Regions from separate parts of the Actinoallomurus oryzae genome, predicted to be linked through region 1. Evidence: predicted binding sites of a transcription regulator. Region 1 holds the regulator's gene; the other holds the start of a gene.
The links. The regulator HrcA, encoded in region 1, represses chaperone genes, less so after heat shock. The targets are predictions, from matches to a motif close to TTGGCACTCTCNNNNNGAGAGTGCCAA.
Positions count from the first base shown of each region.

Region 2: a site for HrcA is predicted at 6,701-6,727, ahead of groES (co-chaperone GroES). Genes of this name have one in related genera too.

Region 1 covers NZ_BAABHF010000017.1:166,320-174,984, forward strand. Annotated here, with positions in the region: gene ABEA10_RS51515 (PhoH family protein) at 1-544, opposite strand, end outside; partial or broken gene ABEA10_RS51520 (PhoH family protein) at 521-1,174, opposite strand; gene ABEA10_RS13675 (histidine triad nucleotide-binding protein) at 1,293-1,643, opposite strand; gene ABEA10_RS13680 (SigE family RNA polymerase sigma factor) at 2,005-2,589, shown strand; gene ABEA10_RS13685 (hypothetical protein) at 2,589-3,251, shown strand; gene ABEA10_RS13690 (16S rRNA (uracil(1498)-N(3))-methyltransferase) at 3,295-4,026, opposite strand; gene ABEA10_RS13695 (YciI family protein) at 4,114-4,425, shown strand; gene dnaJ (molecular chaperone DnaJ) at 4,510-5,640, opposite strand; gene hrcA (heat-inducible transcriptional repressor HrcA) at 5,641-6,654, opposite strand; gene ABEA10_RS13710 (DUF3097 domain-containing protein) at 6,912-7,736, shown strand; gene ABEA10_RS13715 (magnetosome magnetite crystal formation protein family) at 7,870-8,526, shown strand; gene ABEA10_RS13720 (DUF4870 domain-containing protein) at 8,536-8,665, shown strand, end outside.
Region 2 covers NZ_BAABHF010000009.1:68,647-77,311, forward strand. Annotated here, with positions in the region: gene ABEA10_RS01935 (GuaB3 family IMP dehydrogenase-related protein) at 1-115, opposite strand, end outside; gene guaB (IMP dehydrogenase) at 255-1,751, opposite strand; gene ABEA10_RS01945 (DUF5319 domain-containing protein) at 1,886-2,272, opposite strand; gene ABEA10_RS01950 (hypothetical protein) at 2,364-2,651, opposite strand; gene ABEA10_RS01955 (hypothetical protein) at 2,953-3,636, opposite strand; gene ABEA10_RS01960 (sigma-70 family RNA polymerase sigma factor) at 3,633-4,271, opposite strand; gene groL (chaperonin GroEL) at 4,547-6,169, opposite strand; gene groES (co-chaperone GroES) at 6,273-6,584, opposite strand; gene ABEA10_RS01975 (class I SAM-dependent methyltransferase) at 6,889-8,127, shown strand; gene ABEA10_RS01980 (TFIIB-type zinc ribbon-containing protein) at 8,250-8,465, shown strand.

The DNA.
Region 1 (8,665 bases):
GGGCTTCTTGCAGCGCTGCCGCGAGTTCAGGATCGGTCGTGGCAAAGGACGGTGTCGTGGAACCTGTCAGGCAGCCGTCGCCGAGCAGCAGCCCCAGCGCGTACGGGTCCATGGGGACCTCGCGCTCGGGGAAGCGCACCGGGGCCGTGAGCAGCGGCAGCTCGTAGCGCCGGGCATGTGCCGCGCGCAGGTTGCCGATCATCTCCTGGGTCTCCAGGACCCGCCACGGCTTGCCACGACGCTTGTCGGAGGCGGTCCTGACGGTCCACAGGTGCTCGCCGCAGCACAGCGTCCACGCCCCGTCCTGGGCGGTGACGCGGTAGATGTCCTTCTCGCCCTGCGGGTAGACGCCGAGGACCGGGGTCGGCTCGCCGTTCGAGCCGACAACAAGATCACCGACCCGGAGATCGCCGATAGGCCGCCAGCCGTCTGGCGTCAAAACCGGCATAAAGGTCGGTTGGGCACGACCCCGCATATATGCGAGAGGTGCGACTTCGATCGTGCCGGCGGCCATGAGGCGGGGGATCGAGTCCGGGTCGATCATGTCGTGGAGCGCGTCGTACAGCGGGCGCAGGTACGGGTCGATCTTCTCGTACAGCGTGCCGGGCAGGAAGCCCAGGCGTTCGCCCGCCTCGACGGCCGGGCGGGTCAGGATGATGCGGTTGACCTCCTTGGCCTGGAGGGCCTTCACGGCCTTGGCCATGGCCAGGTAGGTCTTGCCCGTGCCCGCCGGGCCGATCGCGAACACGATCGTGTGCTTGTCGATCGCGTCGACGTAGTGCTTCTGGTTGAGCGTCTTCGGCCGGATCGTGCGCCCGCGCGTGGAGAGGATGTCGAGGGTGAGCACCTCGGCGGGGCGTTCGGCGGTCTCGGCGCGGAGCATCGCCACGCTGCGTTCGATCGCGTCGGGCGTGATCGGCGTGCCGGTCTTGAGCAGGTCGAGCAGCTCTTCGAAGAGCTTGGCGACGAGCTCGGTCTCCTCGGCGGGGCCGGTGATCGTGATCTCGTTGCCACGGACGTGGACGTCGCTGGCGAAGGTCTTCTCGACGACGTCGAGAAGCTCGTCGCGCGAGCCGAGCAGGGCGACCATCGAGAGGTCGTCCGGAATCACGATCTTGACTTGCGTGCGCGCGCTGTCCGGTGCGGCGTCAGCGGTGTGAGTTGAATCGGCCATAGGCCCGGCCTTGCGGCCTTTCCGTCCCTGCCTTCCGGTTGTGTGCGGTCCCCGGCTGCGTCGTACTCATGGTACCGGCACGGGGCCAACCATTTTCGGGTCGCTCACCAGCGGTAAGTCACCCGGGCGGCCAGTTGAGGCCGCGCCCGCCGAGCACGTGGGCGTGCACGTGGAAGACGGTTTGGCCCGCTCCAGGGCCGGTGTTGAAGACCACCCGGTAACCGGACTCGGCGACTCCCTCGGCGACCGCCACCTCGTGCGTGCCGCGTACGAGCTCGGCGAGCAGGCCGGCGTCGGAGGAGGCGAGGTCGGCCGCGGTCGGGTGGTGGGCCTTGGGAACCACCAGCACGTGGGTGGGCGCTTGCGGGTTGATGTCGCGAAATGCCAGCGTACGGTCGGTCTCGCGGACCACGGTCGCCGGCACGTCACCAGACACGATCTTGCAGAACAAGCAGTCCTGTTCTGTCACGGAACCCTCCTCACGCCCCATGGGTCTGCGCATGTTATCGCGGTCCAGGGACAGGACCGCCGCCGTCGGAGCCGCGAACGGCCGGCGCCCTCACCACAGGCGGATCCGCGGTGCCGCCCGGCCCGTACGGGACGCGTCTACGAATCGTTACGCGCACGGGGCGTCGCTATGGCCCAGAACCCCCCTCCTCTGGTTAGGGTTGCTGTCGCGAACCCCCGGCGCGCACGGGCCTCCAGCCCCATCAGATCTCCCCGATCCGTGCCCCGGGCCCTGTTCGCGGGAACTTGCGGATCCGGCGTGGTCTCTAACAGAGAAGGCACATGCCGGGCAACTGATGGGCGGGATAAAGGCGAGACGAGGTATGCCCCTTCGTAAACCTCACAGTGAGGGTGCGCGTCCCACTGATGTGACCGAAACCCTCGTAGCCAGGAGCACGGCGGGAGCTGTGGCGGTCGCCTGGGACGCAGACCAGGCGGTCACCGCTCTCTACAGTGCCCACTACCGCTCGTTGGTACGTCTCGCGACGCTGCTCGTACGCGACGTCGCGACGGCGGAAGAGGTGGTTCAGGACGCGTTCGTGGCCATGCACGGCGCATGGCGGCGGCTGCGCGAGCCCGACAAGGCTCTGTCGTACCTACGGCAGTCCGTGGTGAACCGGTCGCGGTCAGTGTTGCGGCACCGTGCCGTCGTGGAGAAGTACGCCCCCAAGGGGCTTCCCGACGCGCCGAGCGCGGAGAACGGCGCGATCGTGGAGCTCGAGCGCTCCGCGGTCGTGAAAGCACTCGGCGCTCTGCCGAATCGGCAGCGCGAAGCGCTGGTGCTTCGTTATTACGGCGATCTGTCCGAAGCGGAGATCGCCAAGACGATGGGCATCAGCCGGGGGGCCGTCAAGAGCCACACCGCGCGCGGTATGGCCGCGCTACGCAGCGTCCTGGAGCAGCAGTAATGACCCAACCCTTCGACGACGAGTACGGCGACCGTCTTCGCCGTGCCCTGCACGCGGAGGCGGAAGCGGTCACGCCCTCTGCGGAGGGACTCGAGCGCATTCGCGCCAAGATCAACCAGCGGCACGAGCGGCGCTTCGGCGTCTTCTCCCTGTCCGCTTCCTGGTTGCGTCCGCTGGCGGCCGTCGCCGCCGCCGCCGTCGTGTGCGTCGTCGCGCTATCCGTCACACCCGGCCTGGCCAACTTCGTCCAGACCGGCCACTTCAGCCCGGACTCCGGCGGCCACAAGGGAAATTCGGCGGCCACCGACGGTCACTCCCAGGGCCAACCGCCACCGGGCGGTCCGTCGACTCCCAATCCGAGCTCCTCCCCCAGTCCGACCTCGATCCACCCGTCCGACTCGGGCAAGCACGTGGTCACCGGCACGTGCCCGCCCGGCGAGACCACGGTCACGCCCACCGCCACGCCGACGCCCGACGGCCCGGTCCACGTCGGCCCGAGCGCGCGCGTGACGTGCCAGGCGCCCCCTGGCGGCGGCACCACGACACCACCGAGTTCGGGCGGGACGACCCCGCCGACGGAGTCGTCCCCGCCGGCCGCCCCGTCGAGCGACCAGCCGACGTCGGACTCGGCCCCCACGACGGCGCCGAACCAGTCGCCCTGACCCGGTGGCGCCGTCCCGGAAACATCCGGCACGGCGCCGCCGGTCACCAGCGGCCCGTGCGGCTCAGCAGCACCGAGGCGGCGGCCACGCCCGCCGTCGAGGTGCGCAGCACCGTCGGGCCGAGCACGGACGGCACGCCGCCCGCCGCCGCGAACGCCGCGACCTCCTCGTCGGTCAGGCCGCCCTCCGGGCCGACGACCAGGACGATGTCTCCGGTGTCGGGCACCGGCAGGCCGCTCAGCGGGTGTTCGGCCTCCTCGTGCAGCACCACCGCCAGCCGCGCGTCCGCGACCCGCGCGACCGCGTCGGCGGTGGTGGCCAGGTCGGTGACCTCCGGAAGCCAGGCGCGACGGGCCTGCTTGGCGGCCTCCCGCGCCGTGCTGCGCCAGCGCGCGAGGGCCTTGGCCCGGCGTTCGGGACGCCACTGGGTCACGCAGCGCGCCGCCGCCCAGGGGACGATCACGTCCACCCCGACCTCGGTCATCGTCTCGACCGCCAGCTCTCCGCGGTCGCCCTTGGGCAGGGCCTGCACCACCACGATCCGCGGGTCCGGGCGGGGGACGTGCCGGCGTACGCGGGCCTCGAGGTGGAGGCTGTCCCGTGCGGCGGAGGTCACGACGCACTCGACGAGCCGGCCCTCTCCGTCGCCGAGGTCGACCCGCTCCCCCGGCCGCAGCCGGCGTACGGCCGCCGCGTGGCGCCCCTCGGGCCCGTCGAGGACGATCCGGTCGGACTCCAGGCGGGCGGGATCGCTGAGGAAGAGGGGTGGGCTCATGGCCCCGATCGTAGGCGTGCGGCGGGATCGAGTAGGCCCGCGGCCGTCGCGACGGCAGAGCGGATGAGACGGCGGAGGGCGGAACGAATGCATTTCCTGGTCATCGCTTACGACCACCCTGGTGAGGAAGGGCGGCGGCGCCGTGCCGCCGCCCGCGAGCGACATCTGGCGCAGGCCGCGTCGATGAGCGAGGTCGAAGCCGTGTTCGGCACGGCCATCCTCGACGATGACGGCGCCATGATCGGCTCGATGCTGGTGATGGCGGCCGAGTCCCGGGCGGCGTTGGACTCGTGGTTGCGGGTCGAGCCCTACGTGGTCGAGGACGTCTGGCGTGAGGTGCGCGTCAACCGGTGCGCGATAGGACCTTCGTTCCTACCGGCCGGCGAAACCTCCCCATGACCTCTGCCCCGGCGGCCGAGGACGCGTGAGCCGACGCGCCCCCGGTTCCGCCTTGAAGGGGAGCCGGGGGCGTCGTCTGCGGTCTCAGCGGCCGTTGAAGGCGTCGCGCAGCCGGGAGAAGAAGCCCTGCTGTCCGGGGGAGAACTTGCCGGGCGGGCGCTCCTCGCCGCGCAGCACGGCCAGGCGGCGCAGGAGCTCCTCCTGCTCCTCGTCGAGCTTGGTGGGCGTCTCGATGTTCACGTGGATCATCAGGTCGCCGCGGCCGTTCTCGTTGAGGTGCTTGACGCCCCGTCCGTACATCGGGATCTGCTGGCCGGACTGCGTGCCGGGCCGGATGTCGATTTCCTCCGGGCCGTCGAGGGTCTCCACGGTCAGCGACGTGCCGAGCGCGGCGGCGGTCATCGGCACCTGGACGGTGCAGTGCAGGTCGTCGCCCTGCCGCTCGAAGATCGCGTGCGGGCGTTCGACGATCTCCAGGAACAGGTCGCCGGCCGGGCCTCCGCCCGGGCCGACCTCGCCCTCGCCGGCGAGCTGGATGTGCGTGCCGTTCTCCACGCCGGCCGGGATGCGGACCTTGATCGTACGGCGGGTGCGGACCCGGCCGTCACCGGAGCACTCGGGGCACGGGGTGCGGATCACGCTGCCGTAGCCGCCGCACTGCGGGCAGGCGCGGGAGGTCATGACCTGGCCGAGGAAGGACCGGGTGACCTGCTGCACCTCGCCACGGCCGTGGCACATGTCGCAGGTCTCCGGCTGGGTGCCGGGCGCGGTGCCGGCTCCCGTGCAGTTGGTGCAGACGATCGCGGTGTCGACGGTCAGCTCGCGCGTGGTGCCGAACGCGGTCTCGGCCAGGTCGAGCTCGACGCGGATCGTGCCGTTGCGGCCGCGGCGCGCCCGGCTGCGCGGACCGCGCTGGGTCTGCGTGCCGAAGAAGGCGTCCATGATGTCGCTGAACGGGAAGCCCGCCCCGAATCCGCCGCCCGCGGCGCCGCCGCCGGGCGCGAAGGGGTCCGCGCCCAGGTCGTACATCTCGCGCTTCTTGGGGTCGGAGAGCACCTCGTACGCCTGGGTGATCTCCTTGAACCGGTCCTGGGTCTCGGGATCGGGGTTGACGTCCGGGTGCAGCTCTCGTGCGAGTCTGCGGTAGGCCTTCTTGATCTCGTCCGCACCCGCGTCGCGGCGTACTCCGAGGGTCGCGTAGTAGTCGTTCGCCACTTATGACCCCGCCAGTATCTGACCGACGTAACGTGCCACTGCGCGTACCGCTCCCATCGTGCCGGGGTAGTCCATCCGCGTCGGGCCGAGCACGCCGAGCCGCGCCACGGTCTGGTCGCCGGCGCCGTATCCGCTGGCGACCACCGAGGTCGTGAACAGGCTCTCGTGGGGATTCTCGGTGCCGATCCGTACGGTGAGGCCGGCGGGATCACCCATCTCGCCGAGCAGCCGCATCAGGACGACCTGTTCTTCCAAGGCCTCCAGCACCTCGCGGAGGCTCTGGGACAAGTCGGCGCGGGCGAGGTTCGCCGCGCCGGCGATGACGATCTTTTCTTCGTGTTTCTCGATCAGCGTCTCGAGCAGCACCGACAGCACGGTCGCGGCGAGCGGCCGTTCGTCGGGCGGCAGCCGGTCGGGCACCTCGGCGACGACGCCGGGCACGTCGTTCAGCCAGCAGCCGTCGAGGTGGGCGTTGAGCAGCGCGCGCAGGTGCGCGATGGACTCCTCCGAGACGCCCTCGGGCATCTCGATGGTCCGCTGCTCGACCCGGCCGGTGTTGGTGATGATGACCAGCAGCAGCCGCTCCGGGCCGATCGGCACCAGCTCGACGTGGCGTACCGCCGAGCGCGTGAGCGAGGGGTACTGCACGACGGCGACCTGCCGGGTCAGCTGCGCCAGCAGCCGTACGGTGCGGGTCACGACGTCGTCGAGGTCGTAGGCGCCGCCGAGGAACGTCTCGATGGCGCGCCGCTCCGCCACGGACAGCGGCTTGATCGTCGACAGCCGGTCGACGAAGAGCCGGTATCCCTTGTCGGTGGGCACGCGGCCCGCGCTCGTGTGCGGCTGGGCGATGTAGCCCTGCTCCTCGAGCATCGCCATGTCGTTACGGATCGTGGCCGGGGAGACGCCGAGATTGTGCCGGTCGGCCAGCGCCTTGGAACCCACGGGTTCATTGGTGGACACGTAGTCCTCAACGATGGCACGGAGCACCGCCAGCTTGCGATCGTCGAGCACGCACTCACCTCCCACGGTCGGCTTGGCACTCCACGTTCTTGAGTGCCAAGTGTACGGCGATCGGCGACCTTCGCGGTGAGTCGGCGGCGATGAACGACGGCGCGAATGGGTCGCTTCCTCAGATCGCCACGCAGTGGCGCAACGCCGTGCGCCACACCGGTATTCCGGCGTTCGCGGTGGCGTCGGCGCGCAAGCGTACCGGTTCGCGGGCGTGTTGGTCCCGGCTCGGCCGGGTTGGTCCCGGTACGTTGCGGCCCGTGCGGAGCAAGGATTACGGCGATGACGTTCTCGCGGGCGACTGGCGGCGTCCGCGCAAGGGCCAGATCCCCGAGATCGCGGCCGAGCCCGGCCTGGTGGCCGAAGATCCCTCCAGCGGCTTCTGCGGTGCGGTCGTGGCCTGTGCGAAGGACGCGGTGACCCTGGAGGACCGATTCGGCAAGCGGCGGGTGTTCCCGCTCGCCAAGGCCGGGTTCCTGATCGACGGCAAGCCGGTGACGCTCGTCCGCCCCACGTCAGCGCCGGGCCGTGCGCTGTCGGCCTCCGGCTCCGTCGCGGTACGGGACCTGCGCGCCCGGGTCGCACGGGAGAGCCGCATCTACGTCGAGGGCAAGCACGACGCGGAGCTGGTGGAGAAGATCTGGGGTCACGACCTGCGCGTCGAGGGGGTGGTCGTGGAGTTCCTCGAGGGCGTCGACCACCTGCCGGAGATCGCCGAGGAGTTCGGCCCCGGACCGGGCCGCCGCCTGGGCGTGCTGGTGGACCACCTGGTCACGGGCTCGAAGGAGTCGCGGATCGCCGACCAGGTCGCGTCGCCGTACGTTCTGGTCACCGGGCATCCGTTCATCGACATCTGGCAGGCGGTCAAGCCGGCCGCGCTCGGCATCCGCGCCTGGCCGGACGTCCCGCGCGGCGTTCCGTGGAAGGAGGGCGTGATCGCGGCGCTCGGCTGGAAGGGCGAGCCGGGCGAGGTCTGGCAGACCATCCTCGGCCGGGTGCGCAGCTACACGGACCTGGAGCCCGCGCTCCTCGGCCGGGTCGAGGAGCTGATCGACTTCGTCACCGATCCCTCGGCCGACGACTGACCGCGCGGCCCCCGGCGGGCGCCTGACCACGTGACCCCACAGGCGACGGCTGACCGCGCGGTCTCCCCGGCCGGCGGCTGACCGCGCAACCATCCGCGGCGCGCCCGCGTCTCATAGACTGCGACACCGCATCATGGGGACATTTCAGCACCTGTCCCTGCCGGAGGGGGCACGCGCGATGACCTACGGCCAGCACCACGGCGGGCCGCCGTACGCGGGACAGCCGCACGGCCGGCCACCGCATGGGCAGCCGCCGTACGGGCAACCGCCGTACGGCCCGCCGCCGGACGAGCCGGGACAGCCGCCGTACGGGCCGCCGCAGTACCCCCGGCCGGGGTACGCGCTTCCGGGGCATCCGGCGCCGCCCGGCCACGGGCTGCCGCCCCAGGGACACCACGACCCGTACTCCGGGCAGCCCACGCGCCGCCGCCGGCCGGAGACGCCGACCGGCGGGCCGGTCGACGACGAGGACGAGCGCTGGGCGGTACCCGCCTACGTCGGGATGTTCGTGTCCGGCTTCGTCGCCCCGGCCGTCGTCCTGGCCGCCAAGGGACGGACGTCGAACTTCGCGCGTTTCCACGCGACACAGGCGCTCAACCTGTTCGTGGCGATGTTCGTCTGCACGTCTCTGTCGCTCCTGCTGGCCTACTTCAAGGGACCGGACTGGCTGCCGCTCGTGCTGCTCGCGCTGGCGGCCGACTGCTTCTTCGTGATCAGAGCGGCGATCGGCGCGAACCGCTGCGAGTGGTACCGTCTGCCCGCGCTCGTCGCCTGGCGCATCTTCCGGTGAGGAGTCTCCATGGCCGATTCCGAGCACGAGAGTGAGCCGCCGCACGACGGCTGGCACCCTCCGTCGGGTCCCGCCGGCCCGCCGCCTCCCGACGCTCCTCCGTGGCCGCCGTACGGCGGCGCTCCCCCGCCTCCTCCCG
Region 2 (8,665 bases), on a different contig from region 1:
AGGCCACGCTGACCTCTTCGGGGTCGCGCGTGCGGCGCGAGGGGACGATTCCGATCTCATCGAGCTCGTACGCCCTGCGGCCGCTCTTCCCCCGCCCGATCTCAACCTCAGCCATCTGATGTCCCTTTCCATGGCTCGGCCGCGACCACCCTGTGGCCACGGCCCAGGGCCTGTCTCAAAGCCCCGCTGTCCTACTGCGCGGCGCCCAGGCGCCGCTCGCTACGGACGGGGACTTTGAGACAGGCCCTAATCCTTCAGCGGACCTGGTAGTTGGGCGCCTCGACCGTCATCTGGATGTCGTGCGGGTGGCTCTCCCGCAGACCCGCCCCGGTGATCGGCATGAGTACGGACTTTTCCTTCAGGTCCCTGATCGTGCGGGAGCCGGTGTACCACATCGCCTGGCGCAGGCCACCGACGAGCTGGTGGGCGACGGCCGCGATCGGCCCGCGGTAGGGCACCTGGCCCTCGATGCCCTCGGGGATGAGCTTGTCCTCGCCCTCGACCGTCTCCTGGGAGTAGCGGTCCTTGCTGTAGGAGCCGCCGCGCTCGCGGTTTTTCATCGCGCCGAGCGAGCCCATGCCCCGGTAGGTCTTGTACTGCTTGCCGTTGATGAAGATCAGCTCACCGGGGCTCTCCTCGCAGCCCGCGAGCAGCGAACCCAGCATCACCGAGTCGGCCCCGGCCGCGATGGCCTTGGCGATGTCGCCCGAGTACTGCAGGCCGCCGTCGCCGATCACCGGCACCCCGGCGGGACGGCAGGCCAGCGCGGCCTCGTAGATCGCGGTCACCTGCGGCGCGCCGACCCCGGCCACCACCCGCGTCGTACAGATCGAGCCGGGGCCGACCCCGACCTTGACCGCGTCGGCGCCCGCGTCGACCAGCGCCTGGGCGCCCGCGCGGGTCGCGATGTTGCCCGCGATGATGTCCGCGCGGGTGTTGGCCTTGAGCTTGGCGACCATGTCGAGCATGCCGCGCGAATGACCGTGGGCGGTGTCCACGACGATGACGTCGGCCCCGGCGTCGACCAGCGCGCGGGCGCGCAGCTCGGCCTCCTCGCCCACGCCCACCCCGGCGCCGACGATCAGCCGGCCGGCGGAGTCTTTGGTGGCGTCGGGGTACTGCTCGCTCTTGGTGAAGTCCTTGACGGTGATCAGCCCGCGCAGCCGGTCGCCCTTGTCGACCAGCGGGAGCTTCTCCACCTTGTTCTTTCGCAGGAGGGCGAACGCGTCCTCACGGGACACGCCGACCGGGGCCGTGACCAGCGGCATCGGCGTCATGACCTCACGCACGGGACGGGAGGTGTCGGTCTCGAACCGCATGTCGCGGTTGGTCACGATGCCGACCAGGACGCCTTCCTCGTCGGTCACCGGCACACCGGAGATGCGGTAGTGGGCGCACAGGCGCTCGACGTCGGCGAGCGTGTCACCGGGCGAGCACGTCACCGGGTCGGTGACCATGCCCGCCTCGGACCGCTTGACCAGGTCGACCTGGAGCGCCTGTTCTTCGATCGGCAGGTTGCGGTGCAGCACGCCGAGGCCGCCCTGACGGGCCATCGCCACGGCCATCCGGGCCTCGGTGACGGTGTCCATCGCCGCGGAGACCAGCGGGATGCGCAGGGTCACCGAGCGGGACAGGCGTGTCGACGTGTCGGCCTCACCCGGCGCGAGATCGGAATAGGAGGGCACGAGCAACACGTCGTCGTAGGTGAAGCCCTGCGGGGCGAACTTTGCGGGCTCGGGCGCGGAAGTCATTGGCATCATCCGATGGGGTGCGATATCGGGCCAGGTCAGCGGATCCTGGTTACATCCTAGAGCGAGGGGGTTGCTGACAAGGCCCGTTGGGTGGGGCTGTGGACAACCGGGAGCACCCCTGTGAGCCCTGATCCCTAGCCGGACTGGCCCTCTTCGCTGTCGATCACGCCGTCGACGTAGCCACGGGCGTACTCCCAGCTGACGTAGTCGCTCGGCTCGGCGGCGATGGCCGGTTCGTGCACCCGGGCCAGCCCTTGGTCGAGCAGGTGCCGCAGGTTGCCGTACAGCAGGTCCCAGTCGATGTGATGAGGCTTGCCGCAGTCGGTGCAGTCGACCGTCAGGCCCTTGATGCCCAACGGCTCCAGGAGCGCGCGGAAGACCTCGAGGTCGGACAGATCCGCGAGCACGTCCTCACGCTCCGTCATGCTCAGCGGCTCGACCTCGTCATCCAGGTCGCCGAGCGCGGCGGCCGGGTCTTCCGGATCATCCGCGAAAGGATCGAGCGGGGCGTCATCGTGCACAAACCCACGCTACTGCGCGGCGCAAGTGGTGGGTGCCGGGTCCGTCACACCAATGAGCAGGCCGACGCCGGCCACGGCGTTGCGGCGATCCTCAGCCGATCCCGTCCAAGATCTTCAGAAAGAAGGCCGAGATGGCTCTGCGCAGCGTGAACCAGTAGCTCAGACGCCAGATCGCGGGGAAGGCCGGCAGCGTCGGGCGGAAGATCCGCGATCTCGTGTCCCGCCTGGCACCGCACAGGTGACAGACGCCCGCCCACAGGCACGCCAGCGGCCAGACCACCAGGTGCAGCGCGAACAACACCGGGGTCAGCAGGAAGGTGACGAGCCAGTACACGCCGTAGAACGCGAAGAACGGCGACAGGACGATCAACAGGAGCACCCGGCCGACGGTCCCCCAGAAGCCATGTCCGCGAAGCCGCAGCAGCGGGAACCGAGGGCGGTCCGCCGTGCCCGGTCGCCCCGGACGCTGAGCCGCCGACGGTCCGGTCCGAGACGGCGTCGCGTGCTGAGGCGTGAGAGGCGTCTGATGCCACTGCCCGTGCCCGCCCTGCGGCGGCCGTCCCCGCGGGGGCGGTGGGCCGCTTTGTCCGTGATTCTGGCCCGTCACGGGGTCACCATATCTTCGGTGGTCACTCAACGACCGTTGGTGACCACAATCAGCCTCCGGAGGCGGACAGGCCTCAGGGGGTGGAGGTGCGCTCCGGCCGGTACGGCGACCTGTGCCAGCCGTCGTTCGAGGGGTGCGCGTCCGTATGGCTCGACGGGTGGTGACCATGGCCGTCGACCGGCGATCGCGTGGTGCCGCGCGACGGCCGGTGGCCCCAGTGAGTCCACGGCGGCCGCGGATCATCGGCGGCGCGGGGCGCGGAGTCCTCCGGCGGTACGGCGCGCGGGCGCTTGTCCGGCGGGCGCCGCGTCGGCATGCGGCGACCGGTCAGCATGGTGTTCGTGTCGGCCACCGGGTCGTGGCGCTGGGCGTTCTCGTTGGAACGTTCCGCGCCGTTGACTCCGGCCGATCCGTGGGTGCCGCCCATCGCGCCGAGATCCTTGCCCCCGCCCGCGGCGGCGGCACCGGCCGACGTCAGCACCATCGCGGCCACACCGAAGGTCACGAACACGCGGACGCCCCGGCGGTACTGCCCCTGGAGGCCGCACGGCACGCGGGACGGCGGGGCGGGCAGCGGCGGAGCACCCGCGTCGACGTCGGCGACCAGCGCCGCCAGCAGGGCGGCCGCCGGATCGTCGGAGGAGGAGCGGCGGACGTCGGCGAGGCGGCGGGTGGAGAGCGCGTCGAAGAGCTCGTCGCTGCTGCTCACGGCACTGATGTCGAACGGATCGGGGGTGGTGGCACGACCACGTGTCAAGCGATCGACTCCTCACTTGCCATCGCTCGAAGCCGGGCGATGGCCCGGTGTTGCGCGACGCGTACGGCCCCCGCTGACATACCGAGTACATTACCGGTCTCCTCCGCGGAGAGACCGGCCACCACCCGCAGAAGAACCAGTTCGCGCTGGTGTTCCGGCAAGCGGTCGAGCAGGTCGCGAGCGCGCTCGGCCTCGATGTAGCGCACGACCGTCTCCTCCGGCCCCGGACCCTCGTCGGGCCCGTCGGGCAGGTCCTCGGTCGGCACGGCCGCACGGATGGCGCTGCGCAACGCGTCGGCGATCTTGTGTGAGGCGATGCCGAAGACGAAGGAGGCGAATGGCCGGCCCATGTCACGGTAACGGGGCAGGGCCCCGAGCACGGCGATGCACACCTCCTGCGCCACGTCATCGGCGATGTGGTATTGCCCGGACACCCGGCCGAGTCGCGCACGGCAGTAACGGACGATCATCGGGCGCACACGCCCGATCAGAGACTCGACCGCCGCCGGGTCTCCCTGTACGGCGAGATTCGTCAAGTCGCGGAGATCGCTTTCATCCCCTTTGGCCGGACGGCTCAACCGTAGATCGTCGGCAGCACCCCGATACGTGGCCCCGGCGATTGCTCCCTCGGTCACGAGAGCATGATGCCCATCGAGATCGCGCCTGTCTGCCTCGTTGATGACAACGGAATGGTCACAGTGCACGATCGAGCGGCCATTTCTCACTCATTGTAGCCGCACACAAGCTCACTGTCAGCGTTGTGCGTCATTTGCAACACACATTCCGAGAGCAGCAGGCTTTCGGGAAATTATTGGCATCCCTCGCAAGTCCAGCCTACGCGGGGCCGCCGAAGACAAAGAAAGGCCCTCGCCGCACGGTGCGGCGAGGGCCCGGAAAAGACCGGCCGGTATCAGTGACCGTGGCCGTGGCCGTGACCTCCGGCCGCGGCGTCGGGCTCTTCCTCCGGCTTGTCCGCGACCAGCGCCTCGGTGGTGAGGAGCATGCCCGCGATCGACGCGGCGTTGGTGACCGCCGAACGGGTCACCTTCACCGGGTCGATGACGCCCTGCGCGATCAGGTCGCCGAACTCGCCGGTGGCGGCGTTGAAGCCGTGCCCGGCCGACAGCGCCTGGACCTTGGAGACGACGACGTAGCCCTCGTTGCCGCCGTTCTCGGCGATCCAGCGCAGCGGCTCGACGAGCGCCTTGCGTACGGACTCCGCGCCCGTGGCCTCGTCGCCCGACAGGCCGAGCGCGTCGAAGCCGCCCTTGGCGACGTGCACCAGCGCGCTGCCGCCGCCGGAGACGATGCCCTCCTCGATGGCCGCGCGGGTCGCGGAGATGGCGTCCTCGAGACGGTGCTTCTTCTCCTTCAGCTCCACCTCGGTGGCCGCGCCGACGCGCAGCACGCTCACACCGCCGGCGAGCTTGGCGAGCCGCTCCTGGAGCTTCTCGCGGTCCCAGTCGGAGTCGCTGTTCTCGATCTCCTGGCGGATCTGGCGGACCCGGTCCTCGATGGCGGAGGCCTCGCCCGCGCCGTCGACGATCGTGGTGGCGTCCTTCTTCACCGTGACGCGGCGGGCCGTGCCGAGCATGTCGAGCTCGACGCCGTCCAGCTTGAGGCCGACGGCCTCGGTGATGACCTGGCCGCCGGTGAGCACGGCGATGTCCTCGAGCATGGCCTTGCGGCGGTCGCCGAAGCCGGGGGCCTTGACGGCGACGCTGACGAAGGTGCCGCGGATCTTGTTCTGCACCAGGAGCGCCAGGGCCTCGCCCTCGACGTCCTCGGCGACGACCAGCAGCGGCTTACGCGTCTGGGCGACCTTCTCCGCCAGGGGCAGGAAGTCGTTGACGTTGGAGATCTTGCCGTCGTGGATGAGGATGTAGGCGTCCTCGAGGACCGCCTCCATGCGCTCGGGGTCGGTCACCATGTACGGCGACAGGTACCCCTTGTCGAACTGGAGCCCCTCGGTGAACTCCAGCTCCAGGCCCATCGTGTGGGCCTCCTCGACCGTGATGACGCCGTCCTTGCCCACCTTGTCGAACGCCTCGGCGATCAGCTCACCGATCTTGGCGTCCTGGGCGGAGATGGTGGCGACGTGCGCGATCGACTCCTTGTCGTCGACCTCGCGGGCCGACTTGAGCAGCTCGTCGGAGACGTACGCGGCGGCGGCGTCGATGCCGCGCTTGAGGCCGATCGGCGAGGCGCCGGCGGCGACGTTGCGCAGGCCCTCGTGGACCATGGCCTGGGCCAGGACCGTCGCGGTGGTGGTGCCGTCACCCGCGATGTCGTTGGTCTTGGTGGCGACCTCCTTGGCGAGCTGGGCCCCGAGGTTCTCGAACGGGTCCTCCAGGTCGACCTCGCGTGCGATGGTCACACCGTCGTTGGTGATCGTGGGGGCGCCCCACTTCTTGTCGATGACGACGTTGCGGCCACGCGGGCCGATCGTCACCTTCACGGCGTCGGCGAGGGCGTTGACACCGCGCTCCAGCGAGCGCCGCGCGTCCTCGTCGAAGTCCAGGATCTTCGGCATGAGAGAAGCTCCAAGTAAGGGATGTACGTCAGATATGCGCTAGAAGCACACAGCCCCGGCCGCCCGCAGGGGCCGACCGGGGCGGTGCATCTGTCTTCAGTTGTTACTTCTCGACGACGGCGAGCACGTCGCGAGCGGACAGCACGAGGTAGTCCTCGTTGTTGTACTTGACCTCGGTGCCGCCGTACTTGCTGTAGAGCACGACATCCCCGACGTTGACGTCGAGCGGCACGCGCTTCTCGCCCTTGTCGTCGAAGCGGCCCGGGCCCACGGCGAGGACGGTGCCCTCCTGCGGCTTCTCCTTGGCGGTGTCCGGAATAACCAGACCTGACGCAGTTGTCTGCTCGGCCTCGAGGGGCTGGACGACGATGCGGTCCTCGAGCGGCTTGAGAACAACCTTGGTGGCGGTCGACACGATCTGACCTTCCCCTTCGATTGCGTATCCTCGGCCGACCGAAGCGGCCAGCCGCATGATGGAGACGCGACCACGGTGGCCTGCCGTCGCGGGTGCCAGACCAGCCTGTCGCTTGATTGGCACTCTACTGATGAGAGTGCCAGTCATGGAGATTATGCCGTGCTCGGGTACCCGTCAACACGGGCCCGCACCTACGGAGTCCGCCGCCCGTGACCTGCCCCGATGACACGTCCAGCGCATCGTGTGACTCTCCGGCGCCCGCGGCCGGTGTCGTACGGCGACCGGGCGTCGCTACCTTCGTCGGGTGGACATCGCCGCTTTCGAAGGCCTGCTGACCCCCGGCGGCCAGGCCCTGCTCGGCGAGACGGGCGCGGCCGACGTGAGCGAGGGGGCGCTGCTGGCGACGGCCTCGCGGCTGCGCGCCCGCCATCCCCCTGAGCTGGTCGGGGCCGCGCTGACCCAGGTACGCCTGCGGCAGCGGGCGCGCGCCAAGTTCGGCGCCGACGCCGACCGCATGTACTTCACGCCGGCCGGCCTGGAGCAGGCGACGCGGGCGAGCGTCGCGCGGCACCGGGCCCGGCGCTTCGCCGCCCACCTGGAAGGCGCCGGCAGCGTGCTCGACCTCGGCTGCGGCATCGGCGGCGACCTGGTCGCACGCGGACGGGCCGGCTGCCACGGCCTGGGCGTCGACCTGGACCCGCTGACCGCCGCCGTCGCCCGCGCGAACGTGGCGGCCTTCGGGCTGGAGGGCTCCGCGTCCGTACGCGCGGGTGACGCGGTCGCCCAGGACCCCGCGCGGCACGCCGCCGTCTTCGCCGACCCCGGGCGGCGTACGTCGCGTGGGCGGGTGTTCGACCCGGAGGCGTACGAACCGCCGCTGACCACCGTGCTCGGCCTCGCCCGTACGGCGCCGGCCGGCTGCGTGAAGGTGGCGCCGGGCATCCCGCACGACGCGGTGCCGGAGGGCGCCGAGGCCGAGTGGATCTCCGACGGCGGCGAGGTCAAGGAGGCGGCTCTGTGGCTCGGCGGCCTGTCCGGGGCCCGGCGGGGCACGACGCTGCGCCGGGCGACCGTGCTCAGGGAGGGCGCGGAGCCGGCCACGATGACGGCCGACCCGGCCCTCGGGCCGCCGCCCGTCGCACCGTGGCGGCGCTACCTCTACGAACCGGACGGAGCGGTCATACGCGCCCATCTCGTCGGAGAGGTCGCCGCCACGCTCGGCGGGGCGCTCGCCGACCCGCGCATCGCTTACGTCACCTCCGACACACTGCGCCCCACGCCGTTCGCCCGCGCGTACGAGATCCACGACGTCCTGCCCTTCTCGGTCAAACGCCTGCGGGCGGAGCTGCGGCGACGCGACGCCGGCACCCTGACGATCAAGAAGCGCGGATTCGCCGTCGACATCGAACGCCTCCGGCGTGACCTGCGGCCGTCCGGGTCGCGGGAGTGGGTCGTGGTTCTCACCCGGGTCGGCGAAACACCAACGGCACTCATCTGCGAAGCCCGCCGACACCAGGTCACGGCAGAAGACACGCCACCCTAAGGCAAACACTGCGACTATTGCCGTATTGGGTTGACTACTCTTGGCAGCGGCCGCAATCCGCGCCGCGGGGGCGCGACAGGAGGAGCGCCCGGCCGGGCGCACGGGGGAAATGGGGAACGACGATGACCGACGCCGTGCTGCAATGTCCCAAGTGCGGCGTCGCCATGCTCGGTTTTCACCGCGCCGGCGTCTCCCTGCGGGAGTGCGGCGCGTGCCGCGGCGTCTTCCTCGGCCGTGGCGAACTGGACCGGCTCCTCGGACGCGGCTCCTCGGGCGCGGCCGGGACGAACGCTCACGCGATGCCCGCGCCTTACGAAGGCCGTCACCGCCGCGACTAAAACGGCATTCCGCTACTCCGGGATAATGATCTCTTTTCCCTGAATTTCTTTGCTTACGCTCGATGACCATGGTCGGCTCATTAGAGTGACCCTTCGCGACGCACGCCACTGCCATTTCCGCGCGCAGGCCGGCGACCCGGCAAAACGAAGGAGCTCCCCGGGTGGACACCAATCACAACTTCCTGCAGACAGGAGGTCAA